Regions from separate parts of the Streptomyces roseofulvus genome, predicted to be linked through region 1. Evidence: riboswitches for the same ligand, from Rfam matches in the RefSeq annotation. Region 1 holds a riboswitch; each other region holds the start of a gene.
What was found. Region 1 has a riboswitch for cyclic di-AMP ahead of ABFY03_RS15445 (transglycosylase family protein). Riboswitches for the same ligand answer to the same signal wherever they lie in the genome.
Positions count from the first base shown of each region.

Region 2: another riboswitch for cyclic di-AMP. It lies ahead of ABFY03_RS30575 (M23 family metallopeptidase); the one in region 1 lies ahead of ABFY03_RS15445 (transglycosylase family protein).
Region 3: another riboswitch for cyclic di-AMP. It lies ahead of ABFY03_RS27845 (M23 family metallopeptidase); the one in region 1 lies ahead of ABFY03_RS15445 (transglycosylase family protein).
Region 4: another riboswitch for cyclic di-AMP. It lies ahead of ABFY03_RS20125 (M23 family metallopeptidase); the one in region 1 lies ahead of ABFY03_RS15445 (transglycosylase family protein).

Region 1 covers NZ_BAAAWE010000001.1:3,370,922-3,373,113, forward strand. The annotation lists gene ABFY03_RS15445 (transglycosylase family protein) at 229-963, opposite strand; cyclic di-AMP (ydaO/yuaA leader) riboswitch at 968-1,145, opposite strand; gene ABFY03_RS15450 (transglycosylase family protein) at 1,410-2,192, opposite strand, start outside.
Region 2 covers NZ_BAAAWE010000001.1:6,623,565-6,625,756, reverse strand. The annotation lists gene ABFY03_RS30575 (M23 family metallopeptidase) at 122-1,099, opposite strand; cyclic di-AMP (ydaO/yuaA leader) riboswitch at 1,104-1,267, opposite strand; gene ABFY03_RS30570 (tyrosine-protein phosphatase) at 1,656-2,192, shown strand, end outside.
Region 3 covers NZ_BAAAWE010000001.1:6,024,443-6,026,634, forward strand. The annotation lists gene ABFY03_RS27840 (M16 family metallopeptidase) at 1-774, shown strand, start outside; cyclic di-AMP (ydaO/yuaA leader) riboswitch at 973-1,134, shown strand; gene ABFY03_RS27845 (M23 family metallopeptidase) at 1,143-1,913, shown strand; gene ABFY03_RS27850 (GntR family transcriptional regulator) at 2,105-2,192, shown strand, end outside.
Region 4 covers NZ_BAAAWE010000001.1:4,372,842-4,375,033, forward strand. The annotation lists gene ABFY03_RS20120 (PP2C family protein-serine/threonine phosphatase) at 1-759, shown strand, start outside; cyclic di-AMP (ydaO/yuaA leader) riboswitch at 991-1,140, shown strand; gene ABFY03_RS20125 (M23 family metallopeptidase) at 1,152-2,192, shown strand, end outside.

The sequences.
Region 1 (2,192 bases):
ACAAGAGCCTAACCGGCTCCGGCGCTCCGGCCAGCCGACCGCCCGTCCCCTGGGACGAAAAAGGGCCCAAGCGCACGCATCGGGGGACGAAAGACCCGGCTTCTACTGGACGGTAACGCCGGAACCCCGGTCCGGAGCCACGGGGGAAGGGGGCTCGGGACCGGGGTGGTCACCGCGGGAGGGTCGTCGGGTGCCGGTGAGCCGCCGGACTCACCGCCACCGCGGGCCTTACTTCAGGTGGAGCTGCTGGCCCGGGTAGATCAGGTCGGCGTTCTCGACGACGTCCTTGTTGAGCTCGAAGAGCTTCGCCCAGCCGCCCTCGACGCCCTGCGCCTCGGCGATCTTGCTGAGGGTGTCACCGGCGACGACCTTGTACTCGCCGTCGCCCTTCTTGACCTTCTTGCCGGTCGGGGTGGTGACGGTCTTCTTGGCGGCGGCCTGCGGGGCGGCCTGGGTGGTGCGCTTCGGGGCCTGGCGCTGCTCGCTGCGGGTGGCGGACCGCTCCGTGGAGCGCTCGGGGGCGCTCTGCTGCGGGGCGGCCTGCTGGGTGCTCTGCTGCGGAGCGGCCTCGGCGGAGCCGCCGTCGTAGGAGGCGGAGGAGAGGCCGACGCCGCAGCTCGGCCAGGCGCCCTTGCCCTGGCCCGCGAGGACCTTCTCGGCGATGGCGATCTGCTGCGACTTGCTGGCCTGGTCGGCGGTGGAGGCGTAGGCGGTGCCGCCGTACGCGGCCCAGGTGGAGGCCGAGAACTGGAGGCCGCCGTAGTAGCCGTTGCCCGTGTTGATGGACCAGTTGCCGCCGGACTCGCACTGGGCGACGCGGTCCCACTCGGAGGCGGTGGCGGCCGAGGCGGTGCCGGCGGCCATCAGCGGGGCGGCGACGGCCGCACCGGTGACGCCGACGAGGGCGACGACGCGGGTGGCCTTGGAGGGACGACGACGCTTGCCCGTGCCGGAGAACAGCATGGAGTTTCCTCTTCACCGACGCCTGTGAGGTGAGCTGTCGGGTTCGGGCTTGAAGAGTTCGCCCGGCCGCGTGTCCTTGCACGCGGCTTCACCCCTAGCCGGTCCCGTCGGCCGTCACTGTCAACGGCCGGGACCGGCGCAAACCTTGGGTCCCCCACTCCTGCCTGCGGCGCTTTCGCGACGACAGTTCCCGGCGGCCGACGGCAGGACTCGGCGTTTCGGTCGACGGGGCCCGCGGTGGCGAGCGGTGTCGACCGTAGACACACAGGTGCTCGAAGTTCAAAGGGCCTTACGACGGACAAATCGCCCTTACTTGCCTTCCGTCAGACCTCGTTTGCGCAGGTGAGGGCTGACGGAAGCAAAGTTTGCGGACGTGACACGCCAGTTGGGACGAAGAGACCCATGTCTCACTTTCCCAAAATCGGACATACGCCCCTGAAACGGCCTCACTTCTCCGCTGAAGGGACCGTCAGTTCAAGGCTCTGACCAGGGAGGATGAGATCCGGGTCGGTGCCGACCGTCTGACGGTTGGCGTCATAGAGGGCGTCCCACCCGCCGGGGAGGTCGTTCGCCTGCGCGATCTCGGACAGGCTGTCGCCCGGCCGCACGGTGTAGGCGTCACTTTCGTCCGAGCTGACGGGGGTTGAGGTGACCTTGTCCGCAGACGCGGCATGTCGCCCGGATTCCTGAGCAGTGTCCGTTGTGCCGGATTCCTCCGGTGCCGCCTCACCCCGGTGCTTGCCCGTACCGGGTGTGGCCGACGACACGTCAGACCCGTCGGTACCGGGGGTCACCGGGGTGGTGGGCGCCACGGGGGACGTCGGGGCGTCCGGCGACGTCACCGGGGCGTCCGGGGTGCCCGTGGAGGCGTCCGGGGCGCCGGGCGCGGTGGTCGCCGGCGGCTGCGTGGCCGTCCCCGCGGGGGCGGTGGGCGCGGCGGGGGTGGTGGCGGGCTTCGACGGCGTGGTGGGCGCGGCCGGGGCCGTGGTGGTCGCCGCCGCCCCCTCCCCCGCCCGCTCCGTCTTCTCGGCCCGCCCGGTGGCCGGCGCGGTCGTCCCGGCGGTCTCCTCCACCTCCGGCCGCGCGTCGGCGGCGGTCCCCGTGGGCGTGCCGCCCGTCCAGTTCGACTCGGGCGCCACGCCGCCCTCCTCTTCCTCCTGGACGGCGGGGCCCGGGTGGACGCCGGTCGCCTTGCCGTCGTTCTCCAGGCCGGCGATGGGGGCGCAGGT
Region 2 (2,192 bases), 3.3 Mb from region 1:
GTAAGGAGGGGTTGACGGCGGGTGATATATGCCACCGCTAAAGAAATGGCCAAAGCCGGAATAGGGCGAAGGCCCGGCACCAGGGGTGCCGGGCCTTCGTGCGGCCGTTCGGCCGGACGGGTCAGAGGGAGACGCCGTGCTGGCGCAGGTAGGCCAGCGGGTCGATGTCCGAGCCGTAGCTCGGCGAGGTGCGGATCTCGAAGTGCAGGTGCGGGCCGGTGGAGTTGCCCGTGGAGCCGGAGAGGCCGATCTGCTGGCCGCCGCTGACCGACTGGCCGGCGGAGACGGAGAGGGAGGAGAGGTGGGCGTACTGCGAGTAGTTGCCGTCGGCGTGCTGGATGACGACCTCGTTGCCGTACGCGCCGCTCCAGCCGGCGGAGACGACCGTGCCGGCGCCGACGGCGCGGACGGTGGTGCCGGAGGAGGCGATGAAGTCGGCGCCGGTGTGGTAGCCGGAGGACCACATGGAGCCGGAGGCGCGGTACGGGGTGGAGATGCCGCCGGAGACGGGGGCGACCCAGCCCGAGGACGCGGCCGGCTGGGCGGCGGCGGCCGGGGCGGCGGCGCGCTCGGTGGAGCGCGAGGCGCGGGTCTGCTCGGTGGCCTTCGCCTCGGCCTTCGGGGCCGCCTTGACCGCGGCCTTCGGGGCGGCCTTGCGCTCGGCCTTCGGGGCGGCCTTGACCGCGGCCTTCGGGGCGGCGGCCTTGGCGGGGTTCTTGGCGCCGAGGGTGAGCTTCATGCCCGGGAGGATGAGCGAGGGGTTCTCGCCGACGACCTGGCGGTTGTCCGCGTAGAGCTTCTGCCAGCCGCCGGCGACGTCGTGCTCGGCGGCGATCTTGGACAGGTAGTCGCCGGCGACGACGGAGTACGTCTTCGGGGCGGCGGCCTTCGCGGCCGGGGCGGCGGCGGGGGCCTGGACGTGGGCGGCGGCGCTCACGACGGTGCCGGAGACGGCGGCCGGGGCGGCCTGCTCGGCGGCGTGGGCTCCGGTGGCGCCGATGAACGGCAGGGCGACGACGGCGCCACCGGTGCCGGCGGCGACCAGGCCACGGGTGATGAGGGTGGACTTCTGGCGGCGGTGCTTACCCTTCGCGGGCATGGCGAATTCCTCTCCGGCGCCTGCGAGGTGAGCTGTCGGGTTCGGACTGGAGATGCCCGGCCGCGCTTCTCACGCGGCTTCACCCCGAGCCGTCCTGCGTCGCGGGACCGGCGTACTTCCTTGGGTCCCCCGCTCCTGCCGTGCGATGGGATGGGGTCGAATTCCGGACGGTGGCAGGATTCGGCGGTCCGACCGGATTGACGGCGACGCTAGACGAGCGGGGTCGGCGCGAACAAGCCGCGGAATTCACCGGGCATTCCGGGGCGATCTTCGGGCCCGGAATTCCGGTCACCCTCCGTCGATGACGGCCCCTCGATTCCCTTTTCGAGGACGGGAATTGGACCGGGCGGTCGGCCACGATCCGTCACTTCTATGACGCTGCTCACGCACTGAATGCCATCTCCCCCTCAACCAGGGCGCGTTACCCCAACCATCGCAATACGGACAGATCACCCATTACCGTCCAGGGGGGTGCGCCGCACCCCCGCTCCCGGCGATGATTGCAGGGGGAACCGATCCGTCCCGGCCCCGCGAACGCCTACCCCCTGGAGCATCCGTGACGCAGCAGCTGCCGCAGGTCCAGTCGCCCCTCGAACCCGGCGAGCCCGAGCTCGCGGAGGTCCGCAACTTCCGGGACGTGGGCGGCCTGCCGACGACGGACGGACGCACCGTCCGCCCCGGCGCCCTGTTCCGCAGCGGCCACCTCGCCGACGCCACCGAGTCCGACGCGGCCTTCCTGGCCGGCCTCGGCCTGCACACCGTCTTCGACTTCCGCAACGCCGCCGACGCCAAGGTGGAGGGGCCCGACGTCGAGCTCCCGGGCGTGCGGAACGTGAACATACCGCTGAGCGACCCGGCCGACGGCAAGGAGTTCTGGCGGATGGTCCGGGAGGGCGACCTCGACACGCTGCGCGGCCTGCTGGGCGACGGCAAGGCGGCGGAGCGGATGCGGAGCTCGTACCGCCGGATGATCGTGGAGCGGACCGCCGAGCACAGCCGGGTGCTGCACGCCCTCGCCGAGGACTCGGTCCCGGCCCTGATGCACTGCGCGGCCGGCAAGGACCGCGCCGGGCTCTCGATCGCGATCACCCTG
Region 3 (2,192 bases), 2.7 Mb from region 1:
CTGCGTCCCTCGGCCGCCACCGCGGTCGTCGTCGGCGACCTCACCGGCGTCGACCTGGACGCGGTCCTCGCCGACACGCTCGGCCGCTGGACCGGCGAGCCGGCCGCGCCGCGCCCGATGCAGCCGATCACCGCCGACGACACCGGACGGGTCGTCATCGTCGACCGCCCCGGCGCCGTCCAGACCCAGCTGCTCATCGGCCGGATCGGACCGGACCGCCACGACGCCGTCTGGGCCGCGCAGGTCCTCGGCGTCTACTGCCTCGGCGGCACCCTGACGTCCCGTCTGGACGCCGTCCTGCGCGAGGAGAAGGGGTACACGTACGGCGTGCGCGCCTTCGGGCAGGTGCTCCGCTCGGACGGCGAGGGGCACGGCGCCTCGCTGCTCGCCATCAGCGGCTCGGTCGACACCCCGAACACCGGCCCCGCACTGGAGGACCTGTGGAAGGTGCTCCGCACGCTGGCCGAGGGCGGATTGACCGACGCCGAGCGGGACGTCGCGGTGCAGAACCTGGTGGGCGTGGCCCCGCTCAAGTACGAGACGGCGGCCTCGGTCGCCGGGACCCTCTCCGACCAGGTCGAGCAGCATCTGCCCGACGACTACCAGGCCCGGCTGTACGCGCGCCTCGCCGAGACCGGCACGGTCGAGGCCACGGCCGCCGTCGTCAGCGCCTTCCCGGTGGACCGGCTGGTCACCGTGCTGGTGGGCGACGCCGCGCAGATCGAGGAGCCCGTGCGGGCCCTCGGCATCGGCGAGGTGACCGTGGTGAGCTGACGCTCCGTCGGCCCCGGGCGGAGGTCTCCGATGCGGTGAAGCATCGGAGACCTCCGCTTTGTCCGTTATGGCGTTAAGTGTGATCGTATGACCTGTGGCATGTCTTACAAAAGGGCGCGTCTGTTTGGCGATCGCCATCCGTCCGGCCTAGCGTCGATCCGGCTGTCCGGCCGACGCACGCGCCGCATCCGCGGCACCGGACAGTCATCGCCGAGTCCCCGTCAGGCGCGAGCCTGGGGAGCCGGGGACCCATGCAGTCCCTGGGGTGAATCGGACGCCTTCGCCCGCGCGGAGGGGCCCGTAGGAGACCTTCCTGCTCCGAACCCGTCAGCTAACCCGGTAGGCGAGAAGGAAGGAAAGGAACCGTCTTGGCGTTCACCCGTGCCACCGGGAAGCATCGTGGTGCGAGCCGACTGGCTCGCCGCAGCGCCGGCATCGCCGGCGTGGCCGCCCTCGCCGCCACCGGCGTCGTCGGCACCCTCGCCTCTCCGGCGCTCGCCGCCGACACGGACGACCGTTCCGCCGAGGACACCGGCCTCATGAAGGTGATCGCCGACGAGTCCATCGCCGACCAGATCAACGCGCAGGCCGCCGCCCAGGAGCAGGAGGCCGCCGAGGCCGAGGCCCGGGCCAAGGCGCGCGCCGAGGCGAAGCGCAAGGCCGAGGCCCGCGCGAAGGAGATCCGCGAGGCCGAGGAGCGCGCCGCCCGCGAGGCCGAGCGCCGCCGGCTCGCCTCCTTCAACCTCCCGGTCGCCGGCTCGTACGTCTCCACCGGCTACAAGACCGGTGGCTCCCTCTGGTCCTCCGGCAGCCACTCCGGCGTCGACTTCCACGCCGCCTACGGCAGCTCGGTCGTCTCCGTCGGCTCCGGCACCGTCGTCGAGGCCGGCTGGGGCGGCGCGTACGGCAACAACATCGTGATCCGGATGAACGACGGCACGTACACCCAGTACGGCCACCTGTCGTCCATCGGCGTCTACGTCGGCCAGTCCGTCGAGCCCGGCCAGCAGATCGGCGTCTCCGGCTCGACCGGCAACTCGACCGGCCCGCACCTCCACTTCGAGGCCCGGACCACCGCCGAGTACGGCTCCGACATCAACCCCGTCGCGTACCTCCGCGCCCGCGGTGTCAGCCTCTGACCCGCCACCCCGCTCCGAAACGGCCCCGGCTCCCACGAGCCGGGGCCTTTTCGTCGCTCCGCGTCCGGTACGCCCGCTGCCGTGAACCGGCCGAATTCCGAGGGGGCATCGGAATTTCCGGCGCACTGCAATAGAGTCGCGGAAGAAGCCGCTCGAATTCGGGGCGCGCGGAGCGAATACGGAGGTCGGACATGCGGGTTCCCGCGCAATCGGTATGCACGGCGATCCGGGACGACATCGTCTCGGGGGTCTTCGAGCGCGGCAGCCGGCTCACCGAGG
Region 4 (2,192 bases), 1.0 Mb from region 1:
ATGCCGGCGGAGCGGATCGCGGGGCTCCAGTGCGCGGCCCGGTACGAGGCGGCGCAGGCGGACGCGTTCATCGGCGGCGACCTGTTCGCGGTGCAGGACTCCCCGCACGGGGTGCGGCTGGTGGTCGGGGACGTACGGGGCAAGGGCATGGACGCGGTGGAGGCGGTGGCCGTCGTCATCGGCGCCTTCCGGGAGGCGGCCGAGCAGGAGGCGACCCTGGAAGGGGTGGCGCAGCGGCTCGAACGCGCGCTCACGCGGGAGGGGGCCCGGCGCGAGGGGCTGGACGCCTTCGAGGGGTTCACGACCGCGGTGCTCGCCGAGATCCCGCGCGAGGGGGAGAGCGTCCGCCTTGTGAACCGGGGGCATCCGCCGCCGCTGCTGCTGTTCGGGGACGGGCGCCTGGAGACGATCGAGCCGACCGAGCCGGCGCTGCCGCTCGGGATGGGGGAGCTGTCGGTCTGGCCGGACCGGGCCGACGAGCGGGCGTACCCGCCGGGCGCGACGCTGCTCTTCTTCACCGACGGCCTGTCGGAGGCGCGGGACGCGTACGGCGTCTTCTACGATCCGGCGGCGCGGCTCGCGGGGGCGGTCTTCCCGGGGCCGCAGGAGCTGCTCGACGCGCTCGTCGACGACGTGCGGCGGCACACCGGCGGGCGGTCGACCGACGACATGGCGCTGCTCGCGGTGAGCCGGCCGGCGGCCGGGGCCCCGGAGCGGCGGCGGACGATGCCGGTGGTGCCGCCCGGGCCGGCGGGCTGACGGGACCGGGCCGGCCCTCACCGTCCGTGGTCGGGAGATGCCTCAGCGATAACAATTGACATAACGTCAGATTCTCGGGGCGTGCCGGGACCTCACTGAAGGGGGGTCAACTCGGGCGAATCCCTGCCAATTCAATGAATGATCAAGAGGAACGGCTTGGAATCGGACCACCGTGTCTATTAACGTTCGATAACGCAGCGCGGTCGTCCCAGCCGTCGCAAGAGGCGGCTCCGTGCGCACGTGCCGAATCCCGAAAGGGAACCGGGGAACCATCCCTTGGGGTGAATCGGGCCCCTCGCACCCCCCGTGCGAACACGCCCGTAGGAGACCTTCCTGCTCCGAACCCGTCAGCTAACCCGGTAGGCGAGAAGGAAGGAAAGGAGCGCGCCCCCGTGGCGTCCAACACCCCCGTACCCGGAGCCCCCTTCGACCCCTTCGGCGGCCCGGGTGCCGTCGGCGCGGACGACCCGGCCGGCGCAGTGTCGGGCGCGAGCGCGTACGACACCGCCTCCTTCACCCCCGCTCCCGGGGAGTGGAACCCGACCGAGGGCTCCCTGCGCGCCGAGAGCCGCGCCGGCGGCCGGCACCGGGTCGTGAAGCAGCGCTCCAACTTCGCCCGCTCCTCCACCGTCCTCGGCGTCGGCGTCATCGCCGCCGTCGGCGCGGGCGGCCTCGCCACCGCGCAGGAGAAGCCCCCGGTCGCGATCTCGCTCCCGGACCTCCCCGACCTGGGCCTCCCGGACGCCCACGACCTGCCCGGCGTCGGCGCCCTGCTGCCCGGCGGCGAGGAGACCACCGAGACGCAGGACTCCGCGCCGGTCGCCACCGGCGGCGCGGCCGCGAAGCCGCTCACCTCGATCACGTACACCGCCCCGGCCGACACCGCCGCCTCCGGCACCGCCGCCGCGGAGCGCACCGCCTCCGCCGCCGACGCCGGCGAGGCCCTGCGCGCCCGCATCCTCCAGCAGGCCGAACAGCAGCAGCAGGCCGCCGTCGACGCCGAGAAGCTGGCCGCCGAGAAGGCCGCCGCCGAGAAGGCCGCGGCGGACGCCGCCGCCCAGGCCGAGGCCGCCGCCAAGGCCGAGGCCGAGGCGAAGGCCAAGGCGGAGGCGGAAGCCGAGGCGAAGCGACTCGCCGAGGAGAAGGCCGAGGCCGAGCGGATCGCCGCCGAGAAGGCCGAGGCCGAGCGGCTCGCCCAGCTGGCCGCCAGCTACTCGATGCCGCTCTCCTCGTACACGCTCACCTCCACCTACATGCAGTCCGGCTCGATGTGGTCCTCCGGCTACCACACGGGCCTCGACTTCGCCGCCCCCACCGGCACCCCGCTCAAGGCGGTGCACGGCGGCACCATCACCTCCGCCGGCTGGTCGGGCTCGTACGGCTACCGGATCGTCCTGCAGCTGGAGGACGGCACCGAGATCTGGTACTGCCAC